4 regions of the Kitasatospora sp. NPDC059812 genome follow, and region 1 is predicted to be linked to each of the others. Evidence: riboswitches for the same ligand, from Rfam matches in the RefSeq annotation. Region 1 holds a riboswitch; each other region holds the start of a gene.

What was found. A riboswitch is a leader RNA that binds a small molecule or an ion and turns the genes downstream of it on or off. The one in region 1 is predicted to bind cobalamin.
Region 2: another riboswitch for cobalamin. It lies ahead of ACFV6D_RS21880 (prenyltransferase/squalene oxidase repeat-containing protein); the one in region 1 lies ahead of ACFV6D_RS25615 (ribonucleoside-diphosphate reductase subunit alpha).
Region 3: another riboswitch for cobalamin. It lies ahead of ACFV6D_RS05740 (cobalamin biosynthesis protein); the one in region 1 lies ahead of ACFV6D_RS25615 (ribonucleoside-diphosphate reductase subunit alpha).
Region 4: another riboswitch for cobalamin. It lies ahead of ACFV6D_RS35425 (iron ABC transporter permease); the one in region 1 lies ahead of ACFV6D_RS25615 (ribonucleoside-diphosphate reductase subunit alpha).

The regions. Positions count from the first base shown of each region.
Region 1 is NZ_JBHWIO010000057.1:39,152-43,100, forward strand. It holds gene ACFV6D_RS25615 (ribonucleoside-diphosphate reductase subunit alpha) at 1-1,868, opposite strand, end outside; cobalamin riboswitch at 2,060-2,202, opposite strand; gene ACFV6D_RS25620 (hypothetical protein) at 2,468-3,637, shown strand; gene ACFV6D_RS25625 (glycoside hydrolase family 26 protein) at 3,778-3,949, shown strand, end outside.
Region 2 is NZ_JBHWIO010000043.1:52,374-56,322, forward strand. It holds gene ACFV6D_RS21870 (SMI1/KNR4 family protein) at 1-83, opposite strand, end outside; gene ACFV6D_RS21875 (hypothetical protein) at 474-1,850, opposite strand; cobalamin riboswitch at 2,074-2,150, opposite strand; cobalamin riboswitch at 2,228-2,371, shown strand; gene ACFV6D_RS21880 (prenyltransferase/squalene oxidase repeat-containing protein) at 2,475-3,949, shown strand, end outside.
Region 3 is NZ_JBHWIO010000007.1:73,077-77,025, forward strand. It holds gene ACFV6D_RS05730 (hypothetical protein) at 1-750, opposite strand, end outside; gene ACFV6D_RS05735 (alpha/beta hydrolase family protein) at 1,098-2,210, opposite strand; cobalamin riboswitch at 2,530-2,662, shown strand; gene ACFV6D_RS05740 (cobalamin biosynthesis protein) at 2,770-3,738, shown strand; gene ACFV6D_RS05745 (cobyric acid synthase) at 3,735-3,949, shown strand, end outside.
Region 4 is NZ_JBHWIO010000116.1:6,377-10,325, reverse strand. It holds gene ACFV6D_RS35435 (ABC transporter substrate-binding protein) at 1-98, opposite strand, end outside; gene ACFV6D_RS35430 (ABC transporter ATP-binding protein) at 121-885, opposite strand; gene ACFV6D_RS35425 (iron ABC transporter permease) at 885-1,967, opposite strand; cobalamin riboswitch at 2,057-2,195, opposite strand; gene sodN (superoxide dismutase, Ni) at 2,284-2,679, opposite strand; gene sodX (nickel-type superoxide dismutase maturation protease) at 2,975-3,337, shown strand; gene ACFV6D_RS35410 (CGNR zinc finger domain-containing protein) at 3,360-3,949, opposite strand, start outside.

The sequences.
Region 1 (3,949 bases):
GCGATGGACGCGATGGTCGCGGTCGGCGCGATGGCCAGCAGCAGCGAGTTGCGCAGGCCGGTCTCGGCGATGCGGGCGCGCAGCGCGGTCCAGCGGTCGGCCCACTGCGGGGCGGCCGTCGGGAAGTGGTCGATGTGCAGTTCGCCGCGGGCGGCGCGGGTCTCGCCGTAGGCCTCGTGGCGGCCCAGCTGCTCGGCCAGGTCGGCGGAGCGCTCGTACGCGGTGAGCATGATGCGCTCGGCGATGAGGGTGGAGAGCCGCGCGGCCTCGGCGGAGTCGAAGTCGATCCGCAGCTTGAAGAAGACGTCCTGGAGGCCCATCACGCCGAGGCCGACCGGGCGCCAGCGGGAGTTGGAGGTGCCGGCCTCGGTGGTCGGGTAGAAGTTGATGTCCACCACGCGGTCGAGGAACGTCACGGCGGTGCGGACGGTGGCGTCGAGGCGCTCCCAGTCCATGGCGCCGAGCAGGTCGTCGACGGAGGCCCCGGGGGCGACGTGGGCGCCGAGGTTGACCGAGCCGAGGTTGCAGACGGCGGTCTCGGAGTCGTCCGTGACCTCCAGGATCTCGGTGCACAGGTTCGAGGAGTGCACCGTGCGGCCGGGCAGCGCGGTCTGGTTGGCGGCGCGGTTGGAGGCGTCCTTGAAGGTCATCCAGCCGTTGCCGGTCTGCGCCAGGGTGCGCATCATCCGGGCGTACAGGGTCTGCGCGGGGATGGTGCGCACGGCCTTGCCGGCCAGCTCGGCCTTGCGGTAGGCCTCGTCGAAGTCGGAGCCCCACAGGTCGACGAGCTCGGGCACGTCGGCGGGGGAGAACAGCGACCAGTCCTCGTTGGCGTTGACCCGGCGCATGAACTCGTCCGGGATCCAGTGCGCCAGGTTGAGGTTGTGGGTGCGCCGCGCCTCCTCGCCGGTGTTGTCGCGGAGCTCCAGGAACTCCTCGATGTCGGCGTGCCAGGTCTCCAGGTAGACGCAGGCCGCGCCCTTGCGGCGGCCGCCCTGGTTGACGGCGGCGACCGAGGAGTCGAGGGTGCGCAGGAACGGGACGATGCCGTTGGACTTGCCGTTGGTGCCGCGGATCAGGCTGCCGCGCGAGCGGATGCGCGAGTAGGACAGGCCGATGCCGCCGGCGTGCTTGGACAGCCGGGCGATCTGCGCGTAGCGGTTGTAGATCGAGTCCAGGTTGTCCAGCGGGGAGTCGAGCAGGTAGCAGCTCGACATCTGCGGGTGCCGGGTGCCGGAGTTGAACAGGGTCGGCGAGGAGGTCAGGTACTCCAGCCGGCTCATCAGGCCGTACAGCTCGGCGACCTCGCGCACGGACTGCTCGCTGTCGCCGACCGCCAGGCCGCAGGCGACGCGGAGCAGGAAGTGCTGCGGGGTCTCGATGACCTTGCGGGTGATCGGGTGGCGCAGCAGGTAGCGGGACTGCACGGTGCGCAGGCCGAAGTACTCGAAGCGGTCGTCGCCGTGCGCGTCGATCAAGGCGTCCAGGGCGGCGGCGTGCTTGGCGACGAAGGCGGCGGTGGTGTCACCGATCAGGCCCTCGTCGTGGCCGACGGCGATCGAGGCGGCGAAGGAGCGCGAGCCCTGGCTGTTCGCCTCGTCGACGATCTCCAGGGCGAGCAGCCGGGCGGCCAGCTTCGAGTACTGGGGGTCCTCGGCGATCATCGACGCGGCGGCGTCCACGGCCAGCCCGCGCAGCTCGGCGAAGTCCGAGCCGGCGTGGCGGCCGCGCAGCGCGGCGGCGGCGACATGGCCGGGGTCCACCTGGGGGAGATCGACGCTGCGGTCGGTGAGCAGCCGAAGGAGCGCGCCGCCGGGGTCGGAGACCGTCGGGTCGGTGGGGGCGGGGCCGGTGCCCTGGGCGGGCAGGGTGGCTGAGGCAGCGGTGGTCAAGGCGCTCTCTCCTGGCGGCGATCGGCGGCGGTGATCGGGGGGTACCGGGCCGTTCGGGGCAGGGGAGCACGGCACGTACGCAGAAAGCGTCGCGCGACAGTGGCGTCCCCGGCCCGCCCGCGAGGCCCGGAAGGTAGTTCTCGTGCTGGCGCGGCCTCTGCGGGAGGGCCCGTGCGCACACCGTCGGCAGGTACTCGGACTCGCGGTGCGGCTGCTGGAGCCGCCCGCTCACCGCTGCGGGGCAGTCCCGGATTCGCACCGGGTTCCCCTGCATCGACAGCAGGATTGAGCATACATCTTGTGGTGTCTCTCTGATGCGACCCCACATGTAGTACGGCGCGGTGTGTCGGCGCGATAACCGGGGGTGCTGGGAGGGGGCGGGTCGTGGCCTTGGGGCGCCTCGGATCCGGGCTCCCGGGGCCCTGGTTCCGGGCTCCGGCGTCCTGGTTTCGATACGGAACGGTCACCGGGCGGACCGGCTGGCGGGGGCATGCCCTACGATCTGGGCGCATGAGCGAGCGAAGCGCCGAGGGGCGCGTTTCGCGAAGCGATCATCGAGCGAAGCGAGGGGGCGCGTGAGCGACGGAACTGGCGCACCCGGGCAGGGTCCGCAGGGAACGCCTCCCACCGGGCCGGGGGACGCGCACGGTCAGCAGCCGCCGGTGGTGCCCGGTCCGGTGTTGCCGCCGAGCGGGGGCTTCGGGCCGCCGCCGGCCTCGTACGGGCCTCCGGTGCCGCCCGCGCAGCCGGTGGCGCAGCCCGGCCCGCCGGGGCAGCCTCCACTGCCGCCGCCGGGCCAACCAGGGCAGCAGCTGCCGCCGCAGTGGCAGCCGAACCCCCAGCCGCATCCCCAGGCGCATCCCCAAGGACACCCGCAGGCGCACCCGCAGCCCCAGGCGCCGCAGCGCGCCGAGCCGAACTGGCAGGCGCTGGCGGACCGCAACGCGGCGGACGACAAGCGCCGCCGCCGGTTGCGGGCCCTCGGCGTGGCGGTCGCGGTCGTCCTGGTCGGCGGCCTGGTCGCGGGCGGGACGGTGCTGCTGACGAAGGGCGACGGCGACAAGCCGACCGCCGGGCCGACCGCCTCGGCCTCCAACCGGCCGTCCTCCGCCGCGCCGAGTGCCGCACCGAGTGCCGCCCAGAGTGCCGCGCCAAGTGCCGCCGGCACCCCGGGCGGCGCGCCGGACGACCCGTCGAAGCCGATCTGGGAGGCCGCCACCGACCCGGCACCACAGGACGCGGGGGCGCTGTTCTCCGCACTCCAGGTGACGGTCAACGGCGCCACCTGGAACCGGACCTTCGTCTCGCTGGACTCGCCCTGCTGGGACGGGAACTCGACGACCGGCGGGCTCGGCAAGGTCCTCGGTGACCAGGGCTGCCAGAAGGTGCTCCGGGCGACCTACGTCTCCGGCGACAGCGCGGTGACCGTCGGCGTCGCGGTCTTCGACCACAAGATCCAGGCCGAGACCTCGATGAAGAGTTACACCGGCCACCTCAAGGGCGCCGTCGCGCCGGGCGCGCCGGCCTTCTGCGCCACGCCGGGCTGCACCAACACGCACAACACCCTGGGCCGGTACGCCTACTTCACGGTCGAGGGCTCGGCGAAGGGCGGCGACACCGCTGACGCCGCCGCCACCGCGGCGGCCGCCGGCTTCGGCGAGCACGTGAAGGGCCAGCTGCTCCAGCGCGCCAAGGCCGCGTCCGCGGCCGCGCCGGGTGCGCCGGGAGCCGCCGCGGCCGGCTGATCCGCCGTGACACCCCGGCCCCGGCGGGTTCGCTCGCCGGGGCCGGGGGAGTGTGGCAGGCTCTCGGGGCAGTCATTCGCACGAGTGTTCCGGTTGTGTCCGCCTGGGCCGGTGCCGGCGAGCAACCGGAGGAGCGGTCCGTGGCCCTGCCCAGAGCCCTGCGCGGCAAGCCCGCCGTCCTGGCCGCGGCCGGGGTCGTGGTGGCCGCGGGCGCCGTGGCGCTGTTGCAGCGCGACGGCCGGGCCGACGGCGAACAGCCCGCCCGCGTCCCGGTGGCGGTCGGTTTCTCCGGCCGTACCCTGCCGCCGGAGG
Region 2 (3,949 bases), on a different contig from region 1:
GGTGCCAGCTCCCACGGCACCCGCGCCGGGGTGTACACCGGCTCGCCCATGATCGCCCGCAGTCGATCCCATGCCTCGGTCATTACCCGACCCCTCTCCGGCCGCCCGTCGTCAGAAGCTGCACTTTAGGCGACGGCTCCGACAAGCCACTGACCCGACCGGAAGACCGCCGGCTGACGGGCCCCGCTCGATCTCAACGGTCCGAACGGGCGGGCTGGATGATCACTCGTCCGGGCGTTTCCGGGACGGCGGTTCGGCTGTTGCGTGATCGTGAACTCGGCTAAGAGGTAGGGGACTTGAGGCGAATTGCCCTGACCGGCCGGGGCGCCGGGACGTGCGAGCGGCCCCGCGCACCGGAGTCGGTGCGCGGGCCGCTGTGGGGCACCGGGTGGTTCAGCAGTGGGGCAGGCCGGGCACGTCGTGGAACATCGTCGCGCCGTCCCCGCTGCTACCCGGCGTCCAGGGTCTTCGGATCAGTTGCCGTAGCGGAGCGAAACGGTGTCGCCGAGGTGGACGGTGGTGGCCCGGGTGGCGGTGGTGGCGGTGGCGCCGTCCAGGGTGATCTTCCAGGTGGAGGAGCCGCTGTTGGCGGTGCCGTTGATCGCGGTGACGGCGCCGGTGCCGGAGGACGGGGTGACGGCGGTGACGCAGCCGGCGGGGGTCGCGGATGCGGCGGCGTCGAGGACGTCGCCGAGGGTCGCGGTGGTGCCGGTCGGGGTGAGGGTGACGGCGCAGACCTTGAGCGCGCCGGTGCCGTCGTCGATGACCAGCGCGAGCTTGGCGGCGGTGCCGGGGACGAAGGTGGTGGCGGCGGCCCAGGCGGGCTCGCCGGCGGTGGTCGGGGTCGGCGGGGTGGCGGTGAAGCCGGCGCCGGCGACGGCGCGCAGGCCGTCGACGGAGGCGTAGGGGGAGGGGGTGGTGTCGGTGGGCAGGTACTTGAAGCCGCCGCCGGGCTTGAACTGCTGGGCGATCAGGAAGTCGACGGGGCTCTTGCCGGTGCCGCTGGTGAAGTCGGCGCCCTGGGGGTTGATGCCGCAGGCGTTGAGGCCGGAGACGGCCCAGCCGTTGGAGTCGGTGTTGACGCCGAACATGGCGTTGAAGGCGCCGGAGGCGGTGAGCTTGCCCTTGAGGAAGTTCTTGGCGGCGACGATCGCCGGGTCGGTGGCGGGGACGCCCCCGGTGCAGAGCGAGGCCATGGCGGCACCGGTCATGTCGATGTCGCTGCCCTGGGCGAGGGCGTTCGGGTCGCCCGCGGCCTTGCTGAAGTTCCAGCCGCCGTCGTTGTGCTGGTTGGCGCGCACCGCCGTGACGGAGGCGTCGAGCAGCGGCTGCGGGACGCGGGGGCTGCCGGCCTGGGTCTTGGCGCCCGCGAGGGCGAGGAGGCCGAAGACGGTGCCGTTGAAGTTGGCGGACGGGCCGTAGTAGCCGGGTTCGGCGGTCTGCCAGTAGGCGGCGAGGTCGGCGACGAGGTTGCGGCCCGGGCCGACCCGGGCGGGGTCGATGCCGGCGGCGTAGGCGTTGAGGATGCCGCGCTCGTAGTCCGTGACGACCGGTGAGGCGCTCGGCCAGCCGGGGGCGGCGAGCTGGTTGCGGTACACCAGGCGGGCGTTCTTGGTGGGGTCGCCGCCGGGGGTGACGTCGGCGGCGGCCGTGCCGGCGGCCGCGAGTGCGCTGAACGCCCACTCGTTGGAGAGCCCGCCGCCGGTGACGTAGCTGCCGTCGGCGGCCTGGAGCGACTTCAGGTAGGTGACGCCGGTGCTCTTCGAGGTGGCTATCTGGGTCGGGCTGGCCGTCGCGTGGGCGGGGACGGCGGAGAGCAGGAGTGCGCCGGCCGTCAGGGCGACGGTGATGGCGGAGGCGGCGGAGGCAGCGCGGGAGGGGGTGGTCCGCGAGGAGGTGGTCTGCGAGGGGGTGGTTCGCGAGGGGGCGAGGAGGGACACGGGACAGGCTCCTTGGGGTGGCGGGCGCCGACCCTGCCCCGGAGTTCCGGCGTCCGTTGGAGGGCGCGCGACTGCCGGAGCGGTCGCCGCCCGGATCGCGTGGGCCGGCTTTCGCCATGGTGCGTGGCCGGGCGGGCATTCGGGCTCAGGGCGGCACGATGGCCACCCCACACCGCTGCGCGTCAGCCCCGGATTCGCACCGGGTTCCCCCGCTCGGCCACCGCGGACGCTACCGCACGGCGCACCGGTGCACGAGGTGGTGTGATCGATATGACGATCCGTTGACTCCCGTTCTACCGGCGTGGTCTGATGAACCGATTTTTTGCCCTCGGCATTCAGGGGAAGCCGGTCCAACTCCGGCGCTGACCCGCAACCGTGGACCCACCTGTGGTGGGTGAGCCGGAATGCCTGGACCGGGGGCCTGTTCACAGAGCACTTGCGTCGTCGCGGACTACGACGCGGTCCGGACGGTCCCTGCCCAGGAGACCGTCGGCTGCGCCGTTGCGTCCCGCGTCGACCGACCAGGGAGTCGTCGTGAGGGTCAGCAGCAGTCGCACACGTCACAGGAACCGGGACCTCGCCTCCGTGGTGGTCGCCGGTGCTGTCGCGGTCGCCGCCTGCGGAAGCGTCCTGTTCGGGCGCCCCGGCACCGCGGCCGCCGACCCGATCGAGCAGTGCACGGCGACGACGGGCGCGATCGTCGCCGTCGACTTCACCCACTGGGGCGGCGGCGTCGTCCGGGGCTGCGACGCCCACCCCACGACCGGGATGAACCTGCTGCACGCCGCCGGCTTCACCACTGCCGGAACCGAGCACGACGGACCCGCCTTCATCTGCCGCCTCGGAACCGGGACCTTCAACAGCGGCACCCAGTACCCGACGCCGGCCGAGGAACCCTGCGTCAACACCCCGCAGGCCACCGCGTACTGGTCGTACTGGATCGCCGAACCCGGCCAACAGGCCTGGTCCTACAGCCGGTTCGGCGCCGGGACGCAGAAGCCCAAGCCCGGCGAGGTCGAGGCCTGGGTGTACGGCGGCACCGACATCGGCGGCACCAGCGGGGCACCGGGCTTCACACCGGACTCAGTGAGAGCGAAGAGCGGTGGTTCGTCGGCTTCGCCGTCCGCCTCGCCATCCGCGTCGCCGTCGCCCTCGGCGACCCCGACTCCGACCCCGACCCCGACTCCGACCGGGCCGACCTCGACCGGGCCGTCCGCCACCGGTGACCCGGCGGCCGCCGCGGCCTGGCTGGCCCGCCAACTCGTCGGCGGCGACCACATGGAGAACTGGGCCGTCGAGGGGCCGGACTACCCCCGGACCGCCCTCACCGCCGTCGCCCTCGCCGCCGCCGGCACGCAGGACCCGGCGCTGCGCAGGACGACCGCCTTCCTCGCCGCCCACACCGACGCCTTCCTGTACCCCGACGGACCGGCCGGCCAGCCCGATGCGAGGGCCGCCGCACTGCTGGCCCTCGTCGCCGAGAGCACCGGCAGCGATCCCCGGGCCTTCGGCGGCCGGGACCTGATCGCCGCGCTCACCGGCCACGTCTGCACGGCGGCGGGGGAGAACGGCAGGTGCACCGCCGCCGGGGACTTCCTCGGCGCGGCCTCGCCCTGGGTCCAGTCCCTCGGCGTCATCGCCCTCCAGCGCGCCGGCGTCACGCCACCCGCCCCGGCGCTCGCCCGCTTCACGGCGCTCCAGTGCGCCGACGGCGGGGTGGCCGGATCGATGATCGTCGCCGGCGAGCACTGCGAGTCCGACCCGCTCACCACCGGCCTTGCGGTCCTCGCCCTGCGCACGGCCCCCGGGTACGAGACGGCGGCGAAGAAGGCTTCGGACCAGCTCGCGGCCGGACAGCAGGCCGACGGATCCCTGCTCCCGTACCTCGGCGCCCCCGGCGACACCATCAGCACCGCGAGCGCGGCCCAGGCGTTCAAGGCCACCGGACAGGACACCCGCCGGGCCGCCGCCACGGCCTGGCTCGCCGCCCGGCAGGGCGCGGACGGCGG
Region 3 (3,949 bases), on a different contig from region 1:
GTCCAGCATCCAGTCCAGGACCGCGGCCACGTCCGCCGGCGACGGCGGGGTGTCGATCTGCGGCTCCCGGCACGTGCCGCGGACCGCCGACACCGCCGAGGCGGCGTGCGGCACGGGCGACAGGCCCGAACCGTCCGTGCCACCCACCCGGCGCTCGTCCAGACCCCGGCGCAGCAGCTCCAGCAGTTCGCCGTCCGACACCGGACCGGCCACCAGGTGCAGGAACGACAGCAACTGCGGCGCCTGGTCCACCGCCTGGCCGGCCAGCACCGCGAACACGCCCCGCAGGGCGGCCGGCGGCACCGGGGCCAGCAGCGTCCAGGCGTCGAACAGCGCCGACCAGCCGCGGACCACCGCCTCGTCGTCGTGCTCCCAGGCGTGCAGGCGCCAGCCCGGGACCGCACCGCCGTCCCTGGCCTCCACCAGGCCGACCAGCAGTGCCTGCCCCCACGCCTTGGCGGCGGCGCCGACCGTCATGGCCAGCGCCCGACCCGCCGCACGGGCGTCGTCGGGCAGCAGCTCGCCCCGCTTGTCGACCTCTTCCAGGTCCCCCGCCCAGCGGGCGATCCGGACGGCGTCCACCAGCATCCGGCGGGCCAGCGGCGCCAGCTCGGCCGGCGCGGGGAAGCCCTCCGGTACGGGAACCCTCCCCCGACCGGGCGCCGCAGCGGGCCCTCGTCGGCGGGGTACCCCGGCCCCGCCCGGCTTGCCGGCGGCGGGCCGGTGGGCCGTACCGGGGAGACGGGTCACCGTCGCACCAGTACCGATCGTCGGAGGGAGCGGGGCATCACGGTCGCGCGGATTCCGAGACGTCACGTCGAGCAGTCTTCCCCTTGTACCGGCCTTCTGTCACATCCGGTTGGCTGTACGGACGGGCGGCCGTCGACGGCGCCTCCCCAAGATCGGGCAACAATCGGGCAACAGAGGCAAACCGCCTGGCCGGAAACAGGTGGCGGGGGCATGCCATCCCGGCTCAACCCTTGCGGCGGCGGTCGCGCTACCCGCCCGACCGGTCACACTCCGTGGCTGACGGGTGAGGTCCGGGTTTCGTACAGAGGCCCTGTCGGTGCGACTTCTCGTGCGGGGGGGGGCTGGGTTCAGAGAAGGGGGGTGAGCCAGCGGCGGAGGAGTTCGGTGTAGTGGGTGGGGGCGGAGTTCCAGAGGGTGGCGTGGTCGGCGCCCGGGAAAGGCCGGAGGCTGACCACGCCGGGGCGGGCGGCGGCGAGGCGCTCGGCGGCGCGGAAGGGGGCGACCTGATCGTCGGGGCTGTGCAGGAGGAGGGTGGGGACGCGCAGGTCGGCGCCCTCGGCGATGCGGCTGAAGTCGGCGAGGTCGACGCCGGTGCGGCCCTCGGCGGCGAGGGCGCCGAGCTCGGCGGCGGCGCCGGTGTAGCCGGCCCGGGCGGCGCCGCGGCGGGCGGTGGCGGGCAGGTCGAGGACCGGCGAGTCCAGGACGAGGCCGCTGATGGCGTGGGCCCAGGCGGAGCGGGAGGCCGTCTGGAGGGCCATGGTGGCGCCGAGGGACCAGCCGTACAGGATGACCCGGCCGGCGCCGCTGTCGAGGGCGAGCCGGACCGCCGACTCGACGTCGCGCCACTCGGTCTCGCCGAAGTGGCCGAGCCCGTCCGGCGAGGCGGGGGCGCCCTGGTCGCCCCGGTAGGTGACGGCGAGGGCGGGCAGGGCGAGGCGGTCGAGGACGGGGAGGACCGGGAGGGTCTGCTGCCGGTCGGCGCCGGGGCCGTGGACGAGGATCACCCAGGTGCCGCGTTTGCCGTCGAGGCGCCAGGCGGGGAGGGCGCCGAGTTCGCCGTCGGCGGCGGTGTCGGTGAAGGGGAGGCCGAGCGCCTCAGTGGGGTCGCCGAGGTGGACGCGGGGGGTGAAGCGGACCTCGGTGCCGGGGGTGAGGGTGCCCCGGTCGGCGCGGACGAGGCGACGGGTGACACCGTTCTCGTCGCTGTGCAGGACGTCCTCGACGACGGCGTGGCCGTGGTCGTCCCACTCCACGGCCCAGCGGCCGGGGCGCAGGCTCTCGGGGCGGCGGTTGAAGGTGATCCGGCCCGCGGCGAGGCTCCGCACCAGGACGGGGCCCGACTCCCGGACGGCGCTCGCCGGGTGGACCAGCCGTTCGGAGGCCCGACGGCCGATCACCAGGACGGCGGCCCCGGCGCCGACGACGGCGGCCGCCACGACGGCCGCGGTTCCCCAACGCATATCGCTCCCCGCTCTGCTGGTCTTGGCTGGTCTTGGACCGGACGGTGTCCGGGCGGTGTCCGGGCGCTGCTCGGACGGTGTTCGGGCACCAGTTCACCGGGGGGCCGCGCGGGCGGCCACCGGGCTGGGCCGTCCGGGGTACGGCGGGGCGTCGGGCAGGGCGGGGCGTCAGGCGGGCGGGGCGTCGGGCGGGGCGGGCCTCGGGCGGGCGAGAACGGCACCGGCGACAGGGCTCCGAGGTGTGACCAACCCCTCCGTGACCTCGGTTGACTCCCGGTTCGGCCGCGTGATGGGATCCTGGGGCCAAACGGAGGCATGCAGAGGAAGCCGGTGCGAGTCCGGCGCGGTCCCGCCACTGTCACCGGGGAGCACGCTCGGAACATTGCCACGGCGGACCGTCAGAAGCCGCTGGAAGGCCCGGGGGTGCGTCCGACCCGGAAGCCAGGAGACTCTCGCCCCCGGTACGTCGATCCAGGGCGCGGACCCTGAGTGAGGACACGCACGCGATGCAGGCTGCCCCGACCCGCCGGACCCGACGCGGCCTTCCGCCGAACCCGCCGTGCGCCCGCTGACCCGCGCCGCCGCGTTCGCGCTCGGCGCCGCCGCGGGCTTCGCCGCGGACGCCCGCTTCGCCGACCCCCGGCGCGGCCACCCGGTGGCCGTCTTCGGCGGCGCGGCGACCCGGCTGGAGCGGCGGGTGTGGCAGGACGACCGGGTGGCCGGCGCCGGGTACACGGCGCTGTGCGTGGGCGCGGTCGCGGCCGGCGCGGTGGCCCTGGACCGTACGGTGGGCCGGCGTCCGCTGGGCCGGGCCGCGCTGGCGGCCGCCGCGACCTGGACGGTGCTGGGCGGCACCTCGCTGACCCGGGAGGCGCGCACCATCGGCCGGTCGCTGGCCACGGGTGATCTGACGGCCGCGCGGGAACGGCTGCCGCACCTGTGCGGGCGGGATCCGAGCGCGCTGGACGGGCCGCAGATCGCCCGCGCGGTGGTCGAGTCGGTGGCCGAGAACACGGCGGACGCCGTGGTGAACGCGCTGGTCTGGGGCACGCTGGCGGGCACGCCGGGGCTGCTGGCGTTCCGCGCGGTGAACACGCTGGACGCGATGGTCGGCCACCGCTCGCCGCGGTACGCCCGGTTCGGCTGGGCCTCGGCCCGGCTCGACGACGTAGCGGGCTGGCCGGGCGCCCGGCTGACGGCGCTGCTCACGGTGGCCGCCGCGCCGCAGCCGAAGACGGCCTGGCGGGTCTGGCGGCGGGACGGCTCGGCGCACCCGAGCCCGAACGCGGGCCAGGCGGAGGCGGCCTTCGCGGGCGCGGTGGGCGTCCGGCTGGGCGGGACCCTCCAGTACGGGGAGCGGGTGGAGCACCGGCCGGTGCTGGGCGCGGAGTTGCGCCCGGTGACGGTGGACGACATCGAGCGGGCCTGCGTGCTCTCCCGGCGGGTGGGCGCGCTGGCCCTGGGTACGACGGTCGCGGGGCACGTCGCGCTGCGCTTGCTGACGACACGGTGGAGGGGAAGGGCATGAGCAACGCACTGCTGGTCGCCGGGACGACCTCGGACGCGGGCAAGAGCGTGGTGACCGCGGGCATCTGCCGCTGGCTGGCCCGGCAGGGGGTGCGGGTCGCGCCGTTCAAGGCGCAGAACATGTCGCTGAACTCCTTCGTCACCGCCGACGGCGCCGAGATCGGCCGGGCGCAGGCGATGCAGGCGCAGGCGGCCCGGGTGGAGCCGGAGGC
Region 4 (3,949 bases), on a different contig from region 1:
GAGGCGGCGGTGGCGTCGCCGCTCGGGGCGATCTCGGCGCCGCAGGCGGTGAGTCCGAGGGTGAGCAGGGCGGTGATGGCAACGGCCTTGGTGCGCACGGGGGTTCCTTCGGGGGGTGGGTCAGATCCGGTCGAAGAGCAGTTGGACGGCGCCGGTCACCGGGTGCCGGACGGGGGTGGCCCGGACGCCGAACACCTCGGCCAGCAGGGCGGGTCGGAGCACCTCGGCGGGCGGCCCCGAGGCGACGATCCGGCCGGCTTGCAGCACGTACAGCAGGTCGCAGTGGCCGGCCGCCAGGTTGAGGTCGTGCAGCGCGGTGAGCACCGTCGGCCCGGCCTCCCGGACCAGCGCCAGCACGTCCAACTGGTGGGCGATGTCCAGGTGGTTGGTGGGCTCGTCCAGCACCAGCAGCCGGGGCTCCTGGACCAGCGCGCGGGCGATCAGCACCCGCTGCTTCTCGCCGCCGGACAGGCTCAGGAAGCCCCGCCCGGCCAACTGCTCGGCGCCGACCTTGCGCAGCGCCTCGGTGCAGCGGGCGTGGTCGTCCGCGCCCGGGCCGCCCAGGCCGCGCCGGTGCGGCAGCCGGCCCATGGCGACCACCTCGGCCACCGTGAAGTCGAACTCGGCGGAGTGCTCCTGGGGGAGTGCGGCCACCCGCCGGGCGGCCTCGCGCGCGGTCAGCGCGTGCAGGTCCGTGCCGTCCAGCAGGACGGCCCCGGCGGCCGGCCGCAGCGCCCGGTAGACGCAGCGCAGCAGCGTCGACTTGCCGCTGCCGTTCGGTCCGATCAGTCCGACCACCTGCCCGGCGGCGGCGTCCAGGGCGACGTCGTGGACCAGCCGGGCACCGGCCAGCTCGACCGAGACGGAGTCCAGGGCGAGATCCATCAGCGGCCTCCGAAGGAATAGCCGCGACGGCGCATCAGCAGCAGGAAACAGGGCACCCCGAGCACCGCGGTGACCACCCCGACCGGCAGTTCGGCGGGCGCCAGCAGGGTGCGCGAGACGATGTCCACCCAGACCAGCAGCAGCGCCCCGGCGAGCGGCGCGACCAGCAGCACCCGGCGGTGCCCGGCGCCGACCAGCATCCGGGCCAGGTGCGGCACCATCAGCCCGACGAAGCCGATCGCCCCGCTGACGGCCACCACCGTGCCGGTGACGGCGGCGGTCACCACGAACAGCTCGCGGCGCAGCCGGTCCGGGTCCACGCCCAGCGAGGCGGCCGTCTCGTCGCCCATGGCGAGCGCGTCCAGCCGGCCGGCGGCGCAGGCCAGGTACGCCAGGCCGGCCAGCACGGTGGCGGCGGCGATCGGCACCGAGCCCCAGGTGGCGCCGCCGAGGCTGCCGAGCAGCCACATCATGGCGTCCCGGGCGGCCTCGCCGCGGGCGGCCGCGAAGACCATCAGCGCGGTGACGGCGGAGAAGCCGTAGGAGAGCGCGGTGCCGGTGAGCACCAGCCGCAGCGGGGTGAGCCCGTAGGCCGTCCGCGCCGCGAGGTAGACCAGCACCATGGCGACCAGCGCGGAGCCGAACGCGGAGGCCGAGATCGCCCACACCCCGAGCGAGGCGAAGGCGCCGAGCAGCAGCACCGCGTTGGCGCCGACGGCCGCGCCGGAGGAGATGCCGAGTACGAACGGGTCGGCCAGCGCGTTGCGCACCAGGGCCTGGACGGCGACCCCGGTGGCGGCCAGCCCGGCGCCGACCACGGCGGCCAGCACGGCACGTGGCAGCCGGATCTCCCAGACGATCGCGTAGGCGGCGGCCTCCTCCGCCTCCAGCCGTCCGCCCGTCAGCCCGGCGGCCAGCAGCCGCAGGACGCGGGGCAGGCCGATCCCGGAGGCGCCCAGCGCCACGCCGCAGAGCAGCGAGAGCAGCAGGGCGGCGGCCAGGCCGACGGCGAGCGGGAGGGCGGGTATTCGGCGGGCGGGCGGGCTCGTTGCGCCACTGCCCGCGGCTGCGGTGCTGCTCACGGTGCGCCTTGCCTCGGGCCGCGGGTGCGCGGGGGCGGCACCGGTCGGGCGCGGGCCCGGGCGCCATCCCCTCGCAGTCCACGGCGAGTTGTCGGGAGTTCAGCGGCCGGGGGCGATCGGGCTGGCACGGCCCCGGGGCCGTGCTCACCGTTGCGGGTCAGCGCCGGATTCACACCGGACTTCCCCCTCGGACGCCCTGGCAGCATAACAGCCACTCAGGCTAGGCAACCCTTACCGGGCTCGGATGGGGCGTGAACGCACGACCGCCCCCGTCCGGGCTCGCGGACGGGGGCGGTCGGGTGGCGACGCGTCAGGCTCAGGCCTGCTTGGTCTCCCAGAAGATCTTGTCGACCTCGGCGATCAGGTCCAGCAGGGCCTGGCCGGTGGCGGGGTCGGTGGACGCCTTGGCGGCCGAGGCGGCCTTCAGGGTGTCGTTGATCAGCTGGTGCAGCTGCGGGTACTTCTCGAAGTGCGGGGCCTTGAAGTAGTCGCTCCACAGCACCGAGATGTGGTGCTTGACGGCCTCGGCACGCTGCTCCTTGATGATCAGGGCGCGGGTGCGGAAAGCCGGGTCCTCGTTGGCCTGGTACTTCTCCTGGGTGCCCTTGACCGACTCGGCCTCGATCCGGGCCTGCGCCGGGTCGTACACGCCGCAGGGCAGGTCACAGTGGGCGTGGGCGGTGGCGCGCGGTGCAAACAGACGAGAGAACATGGGAGTCCTTCCTTAGATCGTCTTCCCGCGCCCGAGATTACCCTTCCGCCCCCGGGGTTTCGCGATCGGGCGGTGGGCCTAGGGCAAAAGGCGGACCCGGAACCGGGGTAATCCGGACATCGAACGGATCGAACGGGGTGACGGTCCGTACGGCAGACTGGGACCGGGCGGTCCGGGAGGAGGAGTCGTGGCGCGGAGCACGGAACCGGCGGGTACGGAACCGGCGGGCACGGAACCCCGGGGGCGGGGCGGCGGCGCGGTGCCGTTCGGGCTGGTCGACGTGGCGGGCCCGTCGATGGTCCCGACCCTGCGCGAGGGCGACCAGTTGCTGGTGCGCTACGGCGCGCCGATCCGGCCCGGCGCGGTGGTGCTCTTCCGGCACCCCTTCCAGCAGGACCTGCTGGTGGTGAAGCGGGCCGCCGAGCGGCGTCCGAGGGGCTGGTGGCTGCTGTCCGACAACCGGCCGGTGGACAGCGACAGCCGAAGCTACGGCCCGGTCCCGGACGAACTGGTGCTCGGCCGGGTGCTGCTGAGGCTGCGCCCGCGCCCGGCCTGGCTGGCGCCGGGGCGGCGGCTGGAGCGGCTGCTGCTGAGCACCCGGCTGGCCCGGGTGCCGGGCCTGGCCCGCCGCCTGGGCGTCTGGGCGGAGCAGCTCTGACCCCCTGGGCCCTGCCGGGGACCTAGCCGGCGGCGCCGAGTGCCGCGGCCTCGGCCTCCTGGCGCTTGCGGGCCCGGTACGCGGCGACGTTGGCGCGGGTCGCGCAGCGGTCCGAGCAGTAGCGGCGGGAGCGGTTGGTCGAGGTGTCCAGGTAGGCGTTGCGGCAGGGCGCGGCCTGGCAGATGCCGAGCCGGTCGGCGCCCAGCTCGGTCAGGTGGACGGCCAGGCCCATGCAGGCGACCGCGCTGAAGTGCGCGGTGGCGGTCGGCGAGTTGTCGGCCAGGTGCAGGTGCCAGCGCGGCCGGCCGGCGTCGTCCAGGTAGTCGTGCCCGGAGACCAGCGGGCTGACCGGGTACTCCATCAGCAGGCTGTTCAGCAGGTCGACGCCCCGGATCTCGTCGCCCTCGGCGGCGGCCTCGAAGACCCCGCGCAGCCTGGTCCGCACCGCCCGCAGCCGGGGCAGGTCGGACTCGTCGGCCTGTGCGGCGGCCCGCGAGGAGTCGGAGAACAGGCCGCGCACCGCGTCCACGGACGTCAGCGTGTCGGTGCCGCGTTCGGGCTCCTCGGTGTTCACCAGCCGAACGGCGAGATCGGCGTACGAGGCGAGCTCCA